2 regions of the Nocardioides sp. P86 genome follow, and region 2 is predicted to be linked to the other one. Evidence: predicted binding sites of a transcription regulator. Region 2 holds the regulator's gene; the other holds the start of a gene.
The links. The regulator LexA, encoded in region 2, represses DNA repair genes until DNA is damaged. The targets are predictions, from matches to a motif close to TCGAACANNTGTTCGA.

Region 1 (7,632 bases), on a different contig from region 2:
AGCCCTCGGGCAGACCGGCGGCCTGGTGGCCGGGCGCACCCTCGAAGCCGATGGCCACGCTCGGGTCGGCGTCGCGCCAGGCGCGGATCTCGTGGGGGCTGTCGATGCCGTTGCGGGCGGGGTGGTTGGCCAGGAAGAGCGCGTCGGTGACCCGCTTGCGGCTGACCTGCCGGCCCAGCCACTGGATGCCGGCCACGGCCAGCGCCTCGTTCTCCGGGCTGCTGGCGGACGCGCCCTTGACCGAGCCGTCGTAGTCGTTCTCGAACTGCTTGAGCACCGCGACCTCGTGCGGACCCGGAGCGACGAAGACCGTGCCGTGCTCGGCGGCGGGGATGTTCCACTCCAGGCCCTGGAAGACCAGGGTGCCGGGCAGCTCGGCGCGGGCGTCGAGGATGTCGGGGTTGACCAGGTCGACGCCGATGCGGGCGTGGGTGGCGCCGCCGTGGTCGGTGATGACCAGCCAGTCCAGGCCGTAGGCCGCCGCGTGCTGGGCCTGGTCGAGCACGGTGTACTGCCCGTCGGAGCTGTGCTGGGTGTGGATGTGGTGGTCGCCGGCCAGCCACTGCGTGACCGCGCCGCCGGAGGGGCCGGGGCCACGCCGGGCGGCCTCCTCCGCGGTGGCCGCGGTGACGCCGCTCATGCCGGCCATGCCGGCCGCCGCCGCGCCGGTGAGGCCGGCCGCGCGCAGCAGGTTGCGCCGTGACAGCTCGCCGGGGGAGAGGTCGGTGTCGGCGGTGTCGCTCGCCAGCGCCGCCGACGTCAGCGCGGTGGCCTCGTCGGTGGTGTGGCGGTGGTGGGTGTGCCCGTGGGAGTGCCCGTGGGAGTGCCCGTGGGCGTGCCCGTGGGAGTGGTCGTGCGGGTGGTGGGGGTCGTGGGTGTGGCCGTCGTGCGTGCTCACTGTCGCTCTCCTCGAGACGTGGGGGAGCCGGCCGCCGCGGGCCAGCCCTGCGACGCTCCACCGCGACGGTGAACGCCGGCCCCGCTGTGCGCGGCCCGCCGGTGAACGACGTGCGCCCGGCGTACGTCTCACCCCGGTGGGCGGGTCCACATCGCGGGACCGATGTGCGCATGCTGAGACGGCGTCGTACTGTTTTCAACAGCTCATCCAGAGGGACTGAGGGAACGGCCCAGTGAAGTCCCGGCAACCGCCACGAGCCTCCGCCACCCGGCACATCGGGGACACGGACGTGGAGACGGTGCCAATTCCGCCCGGCGCGAGAGTCGCAGCCGGGGAAGATGAGAAGGAGGACGCGTGAGCACCGTCGCTGAAGTAGAGACCGCCCAGCCCACCCCGGCCGACCAGCCCGGGATCCGTGAGGGTGCGTTCGGCAACGCCCGGGCCCTCGCCTGCCGCGAGTGCGGCAACGAGGTCGAGCTCGGCCCCCACTACGCCTGTCCGGAGTGCTTCGGTCCGCTCGAGGTGTCCTACGACTTCCCGGTCGTGACGCGCGAGGAGATCGAGGCCGGCCCCCGCAACATCTGGCGCTACAAGGCGCTGCTGCCGGTGCCCGACGACATCGAGCAGAGCCCCAACATGGAGCCGGGCTTCACCCGCCTGCTCCAGGCCCGCAACCTCGGCCGCGAGCTCGGCCTGGAGAAGCTGTGGGTCAAGGACGACAGCACCAACCCCACCAACTCCTTCAAGGACCGCGTCGTGGCCTGCGCGCTGAGCGCCGCCACCGAGTTCCACTCGAAGGTCTTCGCCTGCCCCTCGACGGGCAACCTGGCCAACGCGGTCGCCGCGGCGGGCGCCCGCGCCGGGATCAAGACCGTGGTCTTCATCCCGAGCAACCTCGAGAAGCCCAAGCAGGTCAACTCCGCGGTCTACACCGACTCCCTCGTCGCGGTGAACGGCAACTACGACGACGTCAACAAGCTGGCCTCCGAGATCGCGGGCGAGGAGGACGGCTGGGCGTTCGTCAACGTCAACGTCCGTCCCTTCTACGCCGAGGGCTCCAAGACCCTGGGCTACGAGATCGCTGAGCAGCTCGGCTGGCGCCTGCCCGACCAGGTCGTCATCCCCGTGGCCTCGGGCTCGCAGCTGACGAAGGTGCACAAGGCCTTCGGCGAGCTCGTGCGCCTCGGTCTGGTCGAGGACAAGCCGGTCAAGATCTTCGGCGCCCAGGCCACCGGCTGCTCGCCGGTCTCGACCGCCTACAAGGCCGAGGTCGACGCGATCCGCCCGGTGAAGCCCGACACCATCGCCAAGAGCCTGGCCATCGGCAACCCCGCCGACGGCATCTACGTGCTCGACATCTGCCGCAGCACCGGCGGCGCGGTCGAGGACATCACCGACGACGAGGTCCGCGAGGGCATCCTGCTGCTGGCCCGCCACGAGGGCATCTTCACCGAGACCGCCGGCGGCACGACCGTCGGTGTGCTGAAGAAGCTCGTCGAGACCGGTCAGCTCGACCCCACCCTCGAGACCGTCGTCATCAACACCGGCATGGGCCTGAAGACCCTCGACGCCGTCTCCGACCAGGTCGGCCCGGCCGCCACGATCGACGCGTCCTACGCGGCGTTCACCGCCACCGGCATCGCCTGACCGGCCGGTCCGCCGCACCCCTCCCAGCCCTCGCCGCACCAGCACCAGGAGATCGACCCCATGAGCGTGTCCGTCCGCGTCCCCACCATCCTGCGCACCTACACCGGTGGTGAGTCCGAGGTGACCGCCTCCGGCGCCACCCTGGCCGACGTGCTCGACGACCTCGAGACGCAGTACGCCGGCATCCGCGCCCGGGTGCTCGACGACAACGGCAAGCTGCGCCGCTTCGTCAACGTCTACGTCGGCAGCGAGGACGTCCGCTTCCTCGACGACCTCGCCACCCCCACCCCCGACGGCACCCAGGTCTCGGTCATCCCCGCCGTCGCCGGCGGCTGACCCACCCGCTCCCTGCTCGGAGCGGCGGTCGAGGCGGCACCAGCGCCCCGGTGGTTGAGGTGGGAGCGCCAGCACCCCGGTGGTCGAGCAGGGAGCGCCAGCACCACGGTGGTCGAAGAGGGAGCGTCAGCGCCCCGGTGGTCGAGCAAGAAGCGCCAGCGCCGCGGTGGTCGAAGACGGAGCGCCAGCGCCCCGGTGGTTGAGGAGGGAGCGCCAGCGACCGTCTCGAAACCACCCTCGCGCGACAGCGCAACCCTCTCCACAGATCCACCGGCAGACCTAGTCATCGAATACGTGTTCGAATAGACTAGGCGCATGCTCCTCGACCTCGACACCACCGGCACCGTGGTCGACATCGAGTCCCTCGAGGCCGATGACGTCCTGGAGTACGCCGCCGACACAGCGAGGTCGGTACGCGCCGCCGAGCGTCGCACCCTGCGGGTCATGGCCCGCTGGGGAGCACTGAACCCCGACCAGGCCTACGCCTGGTCAGTGCCCGGCATGATCCGTCACGGGCTGGACGAGTTCGCGGCTGAGCCGTTGGCCCTGGCGTTGGAGATGTCGCCAGTGAATGCGGGCTGCAACCTGGCCGAGGTCATGGAGCTGGTCCACCGGCTGCCCCGCACCTGGGCGATGGTGGAGGACCTCACCCTCCCCGGCTGGCGCGCGCGCCGGATCGCCTCCCAGACCCAGGTGTTGAACGACACCGGGGCTGCGTACGTCGACCGCAAGATCGCCGCCCTCGGTGCGAAGGTCCAAGGCCTCGGGGCGCGACGCATCGAGCTGTTCGTCGCAGAAGCCGCGGCCAGGCACGACCCCCACGCCCAGGCCGCGCTGGAGGAGAAGGCCCGCGGTGGGTGGAACGTCCGGGTGACCCACGACGTCGACCGCGGGTCCGCCTCCGGCACCTCCTGGCTCGAAGTGCTCGGTGACACCCAGGACCTCACCCGCTTCCACGACCTGATCTGCGCCACCGCCGCCGAGCTCGGCCGCCACCAGACCTCGACCGGAGCAGCGGTCGAGTCGCTGGAGGTCCGCAAGGCCCGCGCGATCGGCGTCATCACCGACCGCGCCCAAGGACTGACGGCACTGGACTCGGTGGAGCCCACGACTGCGAAGGAGCGGGTGGTCTACGTCCACCTGCGCCCCGAGGACCTCGCACGCGCCGACACCCTCGCCGCCCTCGACACGGCCTGCTTGAACGGAGAAGAACCCGCGCTGGAGGAGCCCCCGCCGCCCACCGAGGCCCCGGCCGGAGAACCCCCACCGGACCCCCGGGACCTCCCCACCCCCGTAGACCACGAGACCGTCCCCGCGGGACAGGTCGCGAACCCGGTGGCTGAGGAGCGAGCGCAGCGAGCGTCTCGAAGCCCCGCCGCGGGCAACGACCCCGAGACCACCGCCGGACAGACCCCGGCCCCGGTGGCTGAGGAGCGAGCGCAGCGAGCGTCTCGAAGCCACCCCACCACCGACGAGCACCCAGTGCACGAGCAGCCCGCGGACGACCCGTACCGCACCACCGGACCCGACCTGCGCCCCACAGCGGTCCACCGCCACCACGAGACCAGCCACCTGTCCCAGATCGACCGCACCGGCCCACCACCCGGCACCGCAGTCGTCGAAGGCCTCGGGGTGGTCTCCACCACCACCCTGCGCCGCTGGCTGGCCGGCACCAAGGTGTTCGTGAGACCCGTCATCGACCTCGACCCCACCACCGCAGGAGCCGTCGACCGCCACGACCCACCACCCTGGATGCGCGAACACGTCGTCATCCGCGACCCCCGGTGCGTGTTCCCCGGCTGCACCGTGCCCTCACGCCGCTGCGACCTCGACCACATCACCCACTACCGACCCCTCGACCACGGCGGGAAGCCCGGCCAGACGCACCCGTCCAACCTCGCGCCGCTGTGCCGCCACCACCACCGACTCAAGACCACCGGCTCCGTAGGCAGCCCACCCTGGAGCTACACCCGGCATCCCGACGGCACCTGCGCCTGGACCAGCCCCCACGGCTGGACCACGCTGGTCCGCACCGGCTGAGCCCTGTCGGCCCCCGGCGCCGAGGTGCGGCTCCCGGGGAAGCGGCCCGATACGGGGGTGTCTGCGACCGTGGTGCGGTCGGGGTCCGTGTCGAGGGGTCCGGCTGGGCGACACGTCGCCTCCACGCCCACGACACCGCCCGTTCAGGAGCACCTGGTTGAACGTCCCCATGCCCGACGCCCCCTCCACGACCCACGCCCGCTCGACGCGCAACCGGCTCGTCGCGGTCGGTATCGCCGCCGCGGCGGTCGGCGCGGCCACCGGGGGGCTCGGGATCGGCGCGCGCGAGCTGCTCCACCGCCAGGCCGACCACGCGCGCCGGCTGATCGGGAAGCCTCTGGGCGAGGTGGCGCCCGACGCCGACCGCACGTGGAAGAAGTCCTACGGCGACTCCGTGCAGCTGCTGCTGCTCGGCGACTCGATCGCGGCAGGTCTGGGCGCCGACCGGCCCAAGGAGACCCTCGGCGGCCGGCTGGCCAAGGGGCTGGCCAAGGCGACCCACCGGTCGGTGCGGCTGCGCACGGGCGCGGTGGTCGGGTCGGAGAGCTCGATGCTGACCGCGCAGCTGGCCGGGCTGCCCGCGTCGTACCGCGCCGACGTGGCCGTCATCGTCGTCGGCGGCAACGACGTGACCCACCGCGTGCCCGTGGCCGACAGCGTGAAGCACCTCGAGGAGGCGATCGCGCTGCTGCGCGAGCGCGGCACGGCGGTGGTGGTCGGCACGTGCCCCGACCTCGGGCTGCTGCGCCCGGTGCCGCAGCCGCTGCGAGCGCTGGGCTCGCGCGCCTCGCGGCAGCTGGCCGCCGCCCAGATGACGGCGGCGGTGGCCGCCGGGGCCCATGCGGTGTCGCTGGCGCACTGCGTGGGCCCGTTCTTCATCACCAACCCCGACGAGATGTTCAGCCTCGACCGCTTCCACCCCAGCGCCCTGGGCTACAAGCGCACCGCCAAGGCGATGCTGCCCTCGGTGCTGGCCGCCCTGGGCGTCGCGGAGCAGGTGCCGTTCGGTCACCGCGCCCCGGCCCTGCCGCCGGGCTGAGCCCGCGGGTGCGGCAGGCTCGTGGTGTGACGACCGTGCTGCTGGCCACCTTCGACCTCCTGCCCGACGGCGAGCGCGGGGGCGACCTGCTCCCGCCCGCCCTGGCCCGGCGCGGCATCGAGGCCCGGTGGGTCTCCTGGTCCGACGACACCGTCGACTGGGCAGGGGCCGACCTGGTCGCCGTGCGGTCGACCTGGGACTACCACCGCCGGCTCCCGGAGTTCCTGGCCTGGGCCGAGCGCGTGGGCCGGCGGGTGCCGCTGCTCAACGGGGCCGACGTCTTCGCCTGGAACGCCGACAAGGCCTACCTGCTCGACCTCGCGGTCGACCTGCCCGTCGTGCCGTCCCGGCTCGTCGACGACACCGGCCTCGCCGTCGCGCTGGCCGCGGCCCTGGCCGAGCACGGCGAGGTCGTGCTCAAGCCGCGCACGGGCGCCGGCGGCGTGGGCCTGGTGGTGGCCGCCCGCACCGACGACCCCCGCCTGGCCGACCTGGGCGACGGTCCCTGGCTGCTGCAGCCGGTGGTGGCGTCGGTGCGCACGACGGGGGAGCGCTCGCTGTTCGTGCTCGACGGCGCCGTGGTCTCGCAGGTGGACAAGGTGGCTCCCTCCGACGACCTCCGCGTCCACCCGCAGTACGGCGGGAGCTCGCGTCCGGTGCCCCTCGACCCCGCGGCGGTCGACCTCGCGGAGCGCGCGACCGCCTGGCTGGGCGAGCGCTTCGGCCGCCCGCTGCCCTACGCCCGCGTCGACCTGCTCGAGGTCGACGGCGCCCTGGCGGTGAGCGAGGTCGAGCTGATCGAGCCCGGGCTCTACCTCGACCTCGTGCCGGGCAACGCCGAGGCGTTCGCCGACGTCGTCGTCGGCGCCCTCGGCGCCGCGTCGACCGCCCCCTGATTTCTTGCACTCGCCCAGGGCGAGTGCTAAACATGATGCTGGCACTCTCCTCTGGAGACTGCCAAGACATCAGGACCGGCGGGTTGAGGTCTGCAGCGTCGGCGGGAAGGGTCCGCCGGATCGGCCAGATCGTCCGTCGCGGGCAACGAGCCGGTCCGTCCACGCACGTCCCATGCGAAGGATCGCAGGAGTTATGTCGAAGCTGATTGCTTTCAACGAGGAGGCCCGACGCGGCCTCGAGCGTGGCATGAACACGCTCGCGGACGCCGTCAAGGTGACCCTCGGCCCCAAGGGGCGCAACGTCGTCCTCGAGAAGAAGTGGGGCGCCCCCACGATCACCAACGACGGTGTCTCCATCGCCAAGGAGATCGAGCTCGAGGACCCCTACGAGAAGATCGGTGCCGAGCTCGTCAAGGAGGTCGCCAAGAAGACCGACGACGTCGCCGGCGACGGCACCACCACCGCCACCGTCCTCGCCCAGGCGATGGTCCGCGAGGGCCTGCGCAACGTGGCCGCGGGTGCCAACCCGATGGGTCTCAAGCGCGGCATCGAGGCCGCGGTGGCCGCCGTCTCGGAGCAGCTGCTCTCGATGGCCACCGAGATCGAGACCAAGGAGCAGATCGCCGCCACCGCGTCGATCTCCGCCGCTGACACCACCGTCGGCGAGATCATCGCCGAGGCGATGGACAAGGTCGGCAAGGAAGGCGTCATCACGGTCGAGGAGTCGAACACCTTCGGGCTCGACCTCGAGCTGACCGAGGGCATGCGCTTCGACA
Region 2 (7,632 bases):
ACACGTCGTGCTGGCGGCGCAGCACCTGCTCGACGGCCTGGGTGGAGTACTCGTCACGGTCGCCGGCGGCGGCGCCGGCGCGCTCCCAGATCGTGCGCACCAGCACGGGCAGTCCGCCGACCGCGGCGGGGTGGCGCTCGGTGAGGTGGCGGAAGAAGATCCAGTCGCCGTAGACCGCGAGGTCCTCGTCGCGGTCCATCGACTGCCGCGGGTGGGAGAGCGGGCTGTCGGCGAGGTACTGCACGTTGTCGTCGACGGAGTCGAAGAGCTCGTCCTCGGCCCAGGTGGCGGTGGCCTCGATGAGCCAGCCGTCCTCGCCGGCGTCGTAGGCGTACTGGACGGCGTGGAAGTACTCGTGCGCCGCGGTCACCTGGAGGTTCTCGGTCGGCAGGTTCGTGGGGAACTGCCCGGTGCGGTAGTCGTTGTCGAGCACGCAGTAGGCGGGCACGTCGCGCGCGTCGTCGGGCACGTCGTCGTCGGAGGTGCAGTAGCCGTAGAAGCCCATGCTGCCGACGTCGCCCAGGTAGACGTCGGTGCGGGCGTCGCCGCCCTTGGCGCCGTCGGGCAGCGGCGTGCGGTAGCCCGCGCCGGCGTAGGTGTCGTGCACGTCCTGGAGCGTCGAGAGTGCGAAGTCGACGTAGTCCGGGACGCCGTTGCCCGCACCACCGGCGCCCCCGCTCGCGTCCTTGGCCGGCACGTTGTTGCCCGAGGCGCCGCCGACGACGTAGTGCACGCACAGGTCGTCGGTGCAGATGCGCCGCACGGCGTCGCCCTCGTAGTCGAGGTAGCCGTCACCGCGCCTGTCGGTCGGCCGGGCGAGGTAGGCCGCGGCCTCCGCGCGGTCGTCGGGGGAGAGGGCGTCCATGCTCAGCGCGAGGTCGCGCAGCGCACCCGTGAGGTCGGCCTCGCCGGCCTGCGCCAGGGTCTGCTGGGCCTCCGCGGGGCTGGTCGCCGGGTCGACCAGCGTCTCGACCACCTGGAGGGCCGCGAGGGCCTGCTCGTCCGGCGTCCCGGTCTCGTCCGGGCCCGGCAGTCCAGGCATCCCCGGGAGCCCGGGCACCCCGGGGAGGTCGACCTGGGGGGCTGCGACGGCCGTGCCGGGCAGGACCGGGACGCACAGGGCGCCCGCGAGGAGCAGGGCGGACAGGGGACGAAGGCGCACGTCGGGCACTCCAGTGGGTCGAGGGTTCCGGCTGTCCGTCCAGGCTCTCACGGGTCGCCGACACGCACGCCGGCCCGCCCTCCGTGGGGGAGGACGGGCCGGCGCCGGGTGTCCCGGGTGGGTGCGCCTCGGGCTAGACGCTGCGCAGGACGGCGGTGACGACGCCCAGGATCGTGGCGTGGGTGCCGTCGATCGGGTCGTAGGCCTCGTTGTGCGGCATCAGCCAGACCTGGCCGTTCTTGCGCTGCAGGGTCTTCACGGTCGCCTCGCCGTCGATGAGGGCGGCGACGATGGTGCCGTTGTCGGCGGTCTGCTCCTTGCGGATGACGACGTAGTCGCCGCTGCAGATCGCCGCGTCGATCATCGAGTCGCCCACGACCTCGAGCAGGAAGAGCTGCCCCTCGCCGACGAGCTGCTTGGGCAGGGGGAAGACGTCCTGCACCTGCTCCTCGGCCAGGATCGGGCCGCCGGCCGCGATCCGGCCGACGACCGGGACGTAGGTGGCGGCCGGCACGGAGTCGCCGACCCCGGTCTCGTCGTAGCCGCTCTCCTCGGCCGCCGAGATCGACCGGCGTGCGGCCATCACCTCGGGCAGGAAGACCTCCAGCGCCCGGGGGCGGTTGGGGTCGCGCTTGAGGAAGCCCTTCTCCTCGAGCACCTTGAGCTGATGGGCGACGCTCGAGGTGCTGGTGAGGCCGACCGCGTTGCCGATCTCGCGCATGCTCGGCGGGTAGCCGCGCTTCTCGATCGCGTCGCGGATGGTGGCCAGCACCCGCAGCTGCCGCGGCGTGAGGCCGGTGGCGTTGGGCGCGCCGTCGGGCAGCTCGGTCACCGTGCCGTCCGCCGTGCCGCCGGTCGGGCCCTGCGTGGGACCGCCCCCGGTCCGCCCCCGGGTGTCCTTGGTCGCCATCGTCTGCCTCTCCGCTGGTCGGTGCCACCGATCGGTGTCGCTGGTCGCCCGGTCGGGCGATGTGCTCACCATGCCAGGAGGCCCCGAGGGTTTCAAACACCTGTTCGAACGGCGTGTCGGACCGTCCGCGCCGCTCCAGGGCAGCAGGTCCGGGCCTCCGTGTCGGGCCGGCGGTCGAACAGATGTTCGCTCGACCCCTTGTGCTGTTCGAACGCGTGATCTAACGTCGTACACATGTTCGATCGAACGTGTGGTCGAGCCGGTGCGCGACGGCGGTCCTCCAGGACTGTCGGTGGTCACCACTAGACATCACCTCGTCCACCTCGAGCTCCACCCCACGGCTGACCGCCCCCTTCCCCAGGAGGTCCCCATGAGCACCACGATCCAGCACCCCGCCGCATCCCGTGTCGCCACGCACCACGTGCGGCTGACCCGGCGTGGGCGACTCGTGGTGTTCACGCTCTCGCTCCTGGCCATCCTCGCCGTCGGCGTGTGGTTGGCCGCCGGGTCGGTGGCCACCTCCCAGGCGCAGCCCACCGAGGTGATCGTGGTCGGCACCGGCGAGACGCTGTGGGACATCGCGGCCGACGTCGCCGACGACGGTGACGTGCGCTCGACCATCGCCGAGATCCAGCAGCTCAACGACCTCGACGGCGGCATGGTCGCCGCGGGCCAGCGTCTGCGCATCCCGCTGGCGTGACCTCGGGCGCCGTCGTCGGCGCCCCCATCGACATCACCGGTCGCCTCGACCCCGGCCGGTGAGCAGCGGGGAAAGTGCAGGAGGGCGGGCCCCACCGGGCCCGCCCTCCTCTGCCGTCCAGGGGTGCTGCCGGCCGGTCAGCGCGCGGCGCGGCGCCCGCCGGGCGGGCGGGGCGCGGCCGGCTCGAGGTCCTCGCCGCCGCTGCCGTCCGGGGCGGCACCGGTCGGTGCGGTGGTGATGCCGAGCTCGCGGAGCAGGCGTGCCACCAGCAGGAGGCCCACGAAGAGGCACGCCACCGCTCCGACCGAGGCCAGGGCGAGGAACGCCCACGAGCCGGAGTCGCCGTCGCGGGCGGCGGTGCCGAAGTCGATCGCGGCGTAGACGAGGTAGCCCCAGGCCACGACGGCCGCCGTCACGGCCAGGGCCAGCGCCAGCAGGCGCGGGCGCAGCTGGCGGGGCGCCCGGGTGCCCTTGCGCGAGCCCGCTCGCTTGCCCGCTGTCGCCACGGGCTCATTCTGTCCGATCGGCAGGGACTTCGCAGCGCGACACCACCATCGCGTCGCGCCCGTCGACCCGAAGCCCTGACCCGGTGCCCTGACCCGGTGGCTGGCACGGTGGGGGCATGGAGGTCCTCCCCGACATCGTGGCCACGGAGCCGGCGATCGTGTTCTGCGGCCTGGCCGGCGCCGACTCGACCCGCACCCGGGAGCACTACTACGACTCGCCCGGCAACTCCTTCTGGGAGTCGATGCACCTGTCCGGTCTCTCGCCGCGTCGGTTGCGCCCGGAGGAGGACCGTGAAGTGGCCACCCTCGGTCTCGGCCTGACCGACCTGGTCGGCCACTGGGACCCGCGGTGGGTCGAGGTCGACGAGCTCGTCGCCAAGGTGGAGCGCTGGCGGCCCGACTGGCTGGCCTTCACCAGCAAGGGTGTCGCCCACGAGGCCGCGCGTGCGCTGGGTCGACGCGCGCACCCCCGTCTCGGCGCCCACGACTGGTACGTCGGGACCGCGCAGGTCTTCGTGCTGCCCGGGACGAGCGGGGCCAACCATCGTCGTGACTACGACGGTCGGCCCACGCGCGTCGCGTGGTGGCGCGAGCTGGCCCAGCTGGCCGGTCGCGCCTGAGTCGTCAGCCGACGGTGAGCACCATCCGGAAGCGGGCGTCGCCGGCCATCATCCGGGCGTAGGCCTCGTTCGCCTGCTCCAGCGGCATGGTCTCGATCTGCGCCTCGACGCCGGTGAGGGCGCTGAAGTTCAGGGTGTCCTCGCTGTCGGCCGCAGTACCCGAGGCGTGACCGGCCACGGAGCCGTTGATCGGGATGAGGGCGGCGGCCGGCACGGGGATCGGCTGCTCGGCCGCACCGACCACGACCAGCTCGCCGTCGACGCCCAGGCCGGGGATGGTCGAGGCGACGGCGTCGCCGTTGGTGACGGTGGAGAGCACGACGCGGGCGCCGCCGAGCTTGGCCAGCTCCTCGCCGGGGTCGGTGGCAGTGGAGTCGATGTAGGTGTGCGCGCCCAGGCCCAGGGCGAGGTCGGCCTTCTCGGTGCCGCGGGCGATGGCGGCGACGCGGAAGCCCATCTTGGCGGCGTACTGCACGCCGAGGTGGCCCAGGCCGCCGACGCCGAGCACGGCGACCAGGTCGCCGGGGCGCGCGCCCGTGCGGCGCAGGCCGTTGTAGGTCGTGACGCCTGCGCACATCAGGGGGGCGGCGAGCTCGGGGGCGAGCTCCTCGGGCATGGCGGCCATGGCCGCGGCGGGCACCAGCACGTAGTCGGCGTAGCCGCCGTCGCGCTGGACGCCGGGGATCTGGGTGTTCTCGCAGGCGATCAGCGCGCCCATCCGGCAGGGGCGGCACCAGCCGCAGGCTCCGCCGTACCAGCCGACGCCGACGCGCTGGCCCTCGCGCCAGCCCTGCACGCCCTCGCCCAGGCTGTGCACGGAGCCGGCGACCTCGTGGCCGGGCACCACGGGGAAGCTGACGCCGGGGTAGACGCCCTCGCGGGCGAACATGTCGCTGTGGCAGACGCCGCAGGCGGCGACCTTCACCACGGCCTCGCCGGGTCCCGGGGTCGGCACCGGGCGCTCCTCGAGGGTGAACTCCTGGCTCTTGGCCTTGACCACCATGGCTCGCATCGTCTCGCTCATGGCACGGACGCTAGGCCGAGCGGGGCGCCGACCGGCTCACCCCATGCGGCAGGACGGGGAGCCCGATCGAGCCCCGTGGAGCCGCGACACGCCCGGACCGCGGTCGGTACGGCCACCGTGCGGTCACCGTCGCACCCCGCTGACCTGCGGGTTTGGCGGAGCCCCCGACGCGACCCGGCGGGACACGCCGAACAGGTTGCGCGGTGTGCGCGACGGGCGTACGGTTCCCCTACATCTAGTACTTACACGGATGTAGTTATCCACATCTAGTGCACAGCGCCAGGGTGGATGGTTCACAACAGGCCCGGTGTTCTCCACATGACCGGGCGTTTTATCCACAGCTCCTGGCCATCCGACGAGGGTGTCACAGGCGCGCCGCCACGCTCCCGCAGCCGTCCCGCACCGTCCGTTCGACCCGTCCGAGAGGAGACCTGTCGTGCACTGCCCGTTCTGCCACCACGCCGACACCAAGGTCCTCGACTCGCGGGTCGGCGACGACGGCGGCTCGGTGCGCCGGCGTCGGCAGTGCCTGGCGTGCAAGGAGCGGTTCACCACCGTCGAGCTCATGCCGCTCGCCGTGGTGAAGCGCTCCGGCGCGACCGAGCCGTTCCACCGCGAGAAGGCCGTCGCCGGTGCCCGCAAGGCCTGCAAGGGCCGGCCGGTCACCGAGGACGACCTGGCCTGCCTCGGCCAGGCCGTCGAGGACGCCCTGCGCGGCCTCGGCCAGGCCGAGGTCCCCGCCCACGAGGTGGGGCTGGCCATCCTCGCGCCGCTGCGCGAGCTCGACGAGGTGGCCTACCTCCGCTTCGCCAGCGTCTACAAGGCCTTCGAGTCCGCCGAGGACTTCGAGGCCGAGATCGCCCAGCTGCGCACCCACCGCGCCGAGCAGCTCACCGAGCTGGTCGAGGGGCGCGACCCCCAGCCCACCACGGGCTGACCCAGACCGCCCGGCAGGCAGTGGGGAAGCTGCCTGCCGGGCGCACCACCTCCTCCCCACCGGACCGACCCCCACGCCGGTCCGCCCGCCGAGTGTCGGTGGTCAGCGCGACCATCGACACGAGCCCGACCACGCACCACAACGACCAGCAAGCACGCGACACAGGGAGAGCAGCACATGACGGAGACGATGAGCGGGGCCCAGACCGGCGCCTCGGCGGCGGGCAAGGGCCTGACCTTCGAGCGCACGTTCAGCACCGCCGGCGTGCACCCCTACGACGAGATCACCTGGGAGCGCCGCGACGTCGTCCAGACCAACTGGAAGACAGGCGCCACCGTCTTCGAGCAGAAGAACGTGGAGTTCCCCGACTTCTGGTCGGTCAACGCCTCCACGATCGTCACCACCAAGTACTTCCGCGGCGCCGTCGGCTCCGACACCCGCGAGCAGAGCCTGCGCGAGCTCGTCGACCGGGTCGTGAAGACCTACCGCAAGGGCGGCGAGGACAACGGCTACTTCGCGTCCCCGGCCGACGCCGAGGTCTTCGAGCACGAGCTGACCTGGCTGCTGGTGCACCAGTACTTCTCGTTCAACTCCCCGGTGTGGTTCAACGTCGGCACGCCCTCCCCGCAGCAGGTCTCGGCCTGCTTCATCCTCTCGGTCGACGACTCCATGGACTCGATCCTGAACTGGTACAAGGAGGAGGGCTTCATCTTCAAGGGCGGCTCCGGCGCCGGCCTCAACCTCTCCCGCATCCGCTCCTCCAAGGAGCTGCTCTCCTCCGGCGGCACCGCCTCGGGCCCCGTCTCCTTCATGCGCGGCGCCGACGCCTCCGCCGGCACCATCAAGTCCGGCGGTGCCACGCGCCGCGCGGCGAAGATGGTCGTGCTCGACGTCGACCACCCCGACATCGAGGAGTTCGTGGCGACCAAGGCGCGCGAGGAGGACAAGATCCGCGCCCTGCGCGACGCCGGCTTCGACATGGACCTCGGCGGCGACGACATCACCTCGGTGCAGTACCAGAACGCCAACAACTCCGTGCGCGTCTCCGACGAGTTCATGCGCGCGGTCGAGAACGGCACCGACTTCGGCCTGCGCTCGCGCAAGGACGGCTCGGTCATCGAGACCGTCGACGCCCGCGACCTGTGGCGCAAGATCGCCACCGCCGCGTGGGAGTGCGCCGACCCGGGCATGCAGTACGACGACACCATCAACGACTGGCACACCAACCCCGAGACCGGCCGCATCACCGCGTCCAACCCCTGCTCGGAGTACATGTCGCTCGACAACTCCTCGTGCAACCTCGCCAGCCTCAACCTGCTGAAGTTCCTCAAGGACGACGACACCTTCGACGGCGCGCTGTTCGCGAAGGCCGTGGAGTTCATCATCACCGCGATGGACATCTCCATCTGCTTCGCCGACTTCCCGACCGAGTCGATCGGCCAGACCACCCGCGACTACCGCCAGCTCGGCATCGGCTACGCCAACCTCGGCGCGCTGCTCATGGCCATGGGCCTGGGCTACGACTCCGACGGCGGCCGCGCCATGGCCGCCACCATCACCTCGCTGATGACCGGCACCTCCTACAAGCGCTCGGCCGAGATCGCCGGCGTCGTGGGCCCCTACACCGGCTACGCCCGCAACGCCGACGCCCACAAGCGCGTCATGCGCAAGCACCAGGCCGCCAACGACACGGTGCGCCCGGTCCACATCGCCGACGAGCAGGTCCACAAGCTGGCCACGGCCGCGTGGGCCCAGGTGCAGGAGCTCGGCGCG

Region 1: M3673_RS18340 (HNH endonuclease signature motif containing protein) is a predicted target of LexA. The motif match lies at 3,168-3,183, and genes of this name have one in related genera.

What each region holds. Positions count from the first base shown of each region.
Region 1 covers NZ_JAMAYE010000004.1:136,162-143,793, forward strand. Annotated here, with positions in the region: gene M3673_RS18325 (PHP domain-containing protein) at 1-898, opposite strand, end outside; SAM riboswitch class I at 1,099-1,243, shown strand; gene thrC (threonine synthase) at 1,310-2,545, shown strand; gene M3673_RS18335 (MoaD/ThiS family protein) at 2,606-2,881, shown strand; gene M3673_RS18340 (HNH endonuclease signature motif containing protein) at 3,197-4,921, shown strand; gene M3673_RS18345 (SGNH/GDSL hydrolase family protein) at 5,091-5,960, shown strand; gene M3673_RS19790 (hypothetical protein) at 5,987-6,856, shown strand; gene groL (chaperonin GroEL) at 7,050-7,632, shown strand, end outside.
Region 2 covers NZ_JAMAYE010000001.1:1,177,747-1,185,378, reverse strand. Annotated here, with positions in the region: gene M3673_RS05550 (MXAN_6640 family putative metalloprotease) at 1-1,162, opposite strand, end outside; gene lexA (transcriptional repressor LexA) at 1,296-2,072, opposite strand; gene M3673_RS05540 (LysM peptidoglycan-binding domain-containing protein) at 2,443-2,772, shown strand; gene M3673_RS05535 (hypothetical protein) at 2,910-3,278, opposite strand; gene M3673_RS05530 (mismatch-specific DNA-glycosylase) at 3,395-3,898, shown strand; gene M3673_RS05525 (alcohol dehydrogenase catalytic domain-containing protein) at 3,903-4,922, opposite strand; gene nrdR (transcriptional regulator NrdR) at 5,359-5,859, shown strand; gene M3673_RS05515 (vitamin B12-dependent ribonucleotide reductase) at 6,037-7,632, shown strand, end outside.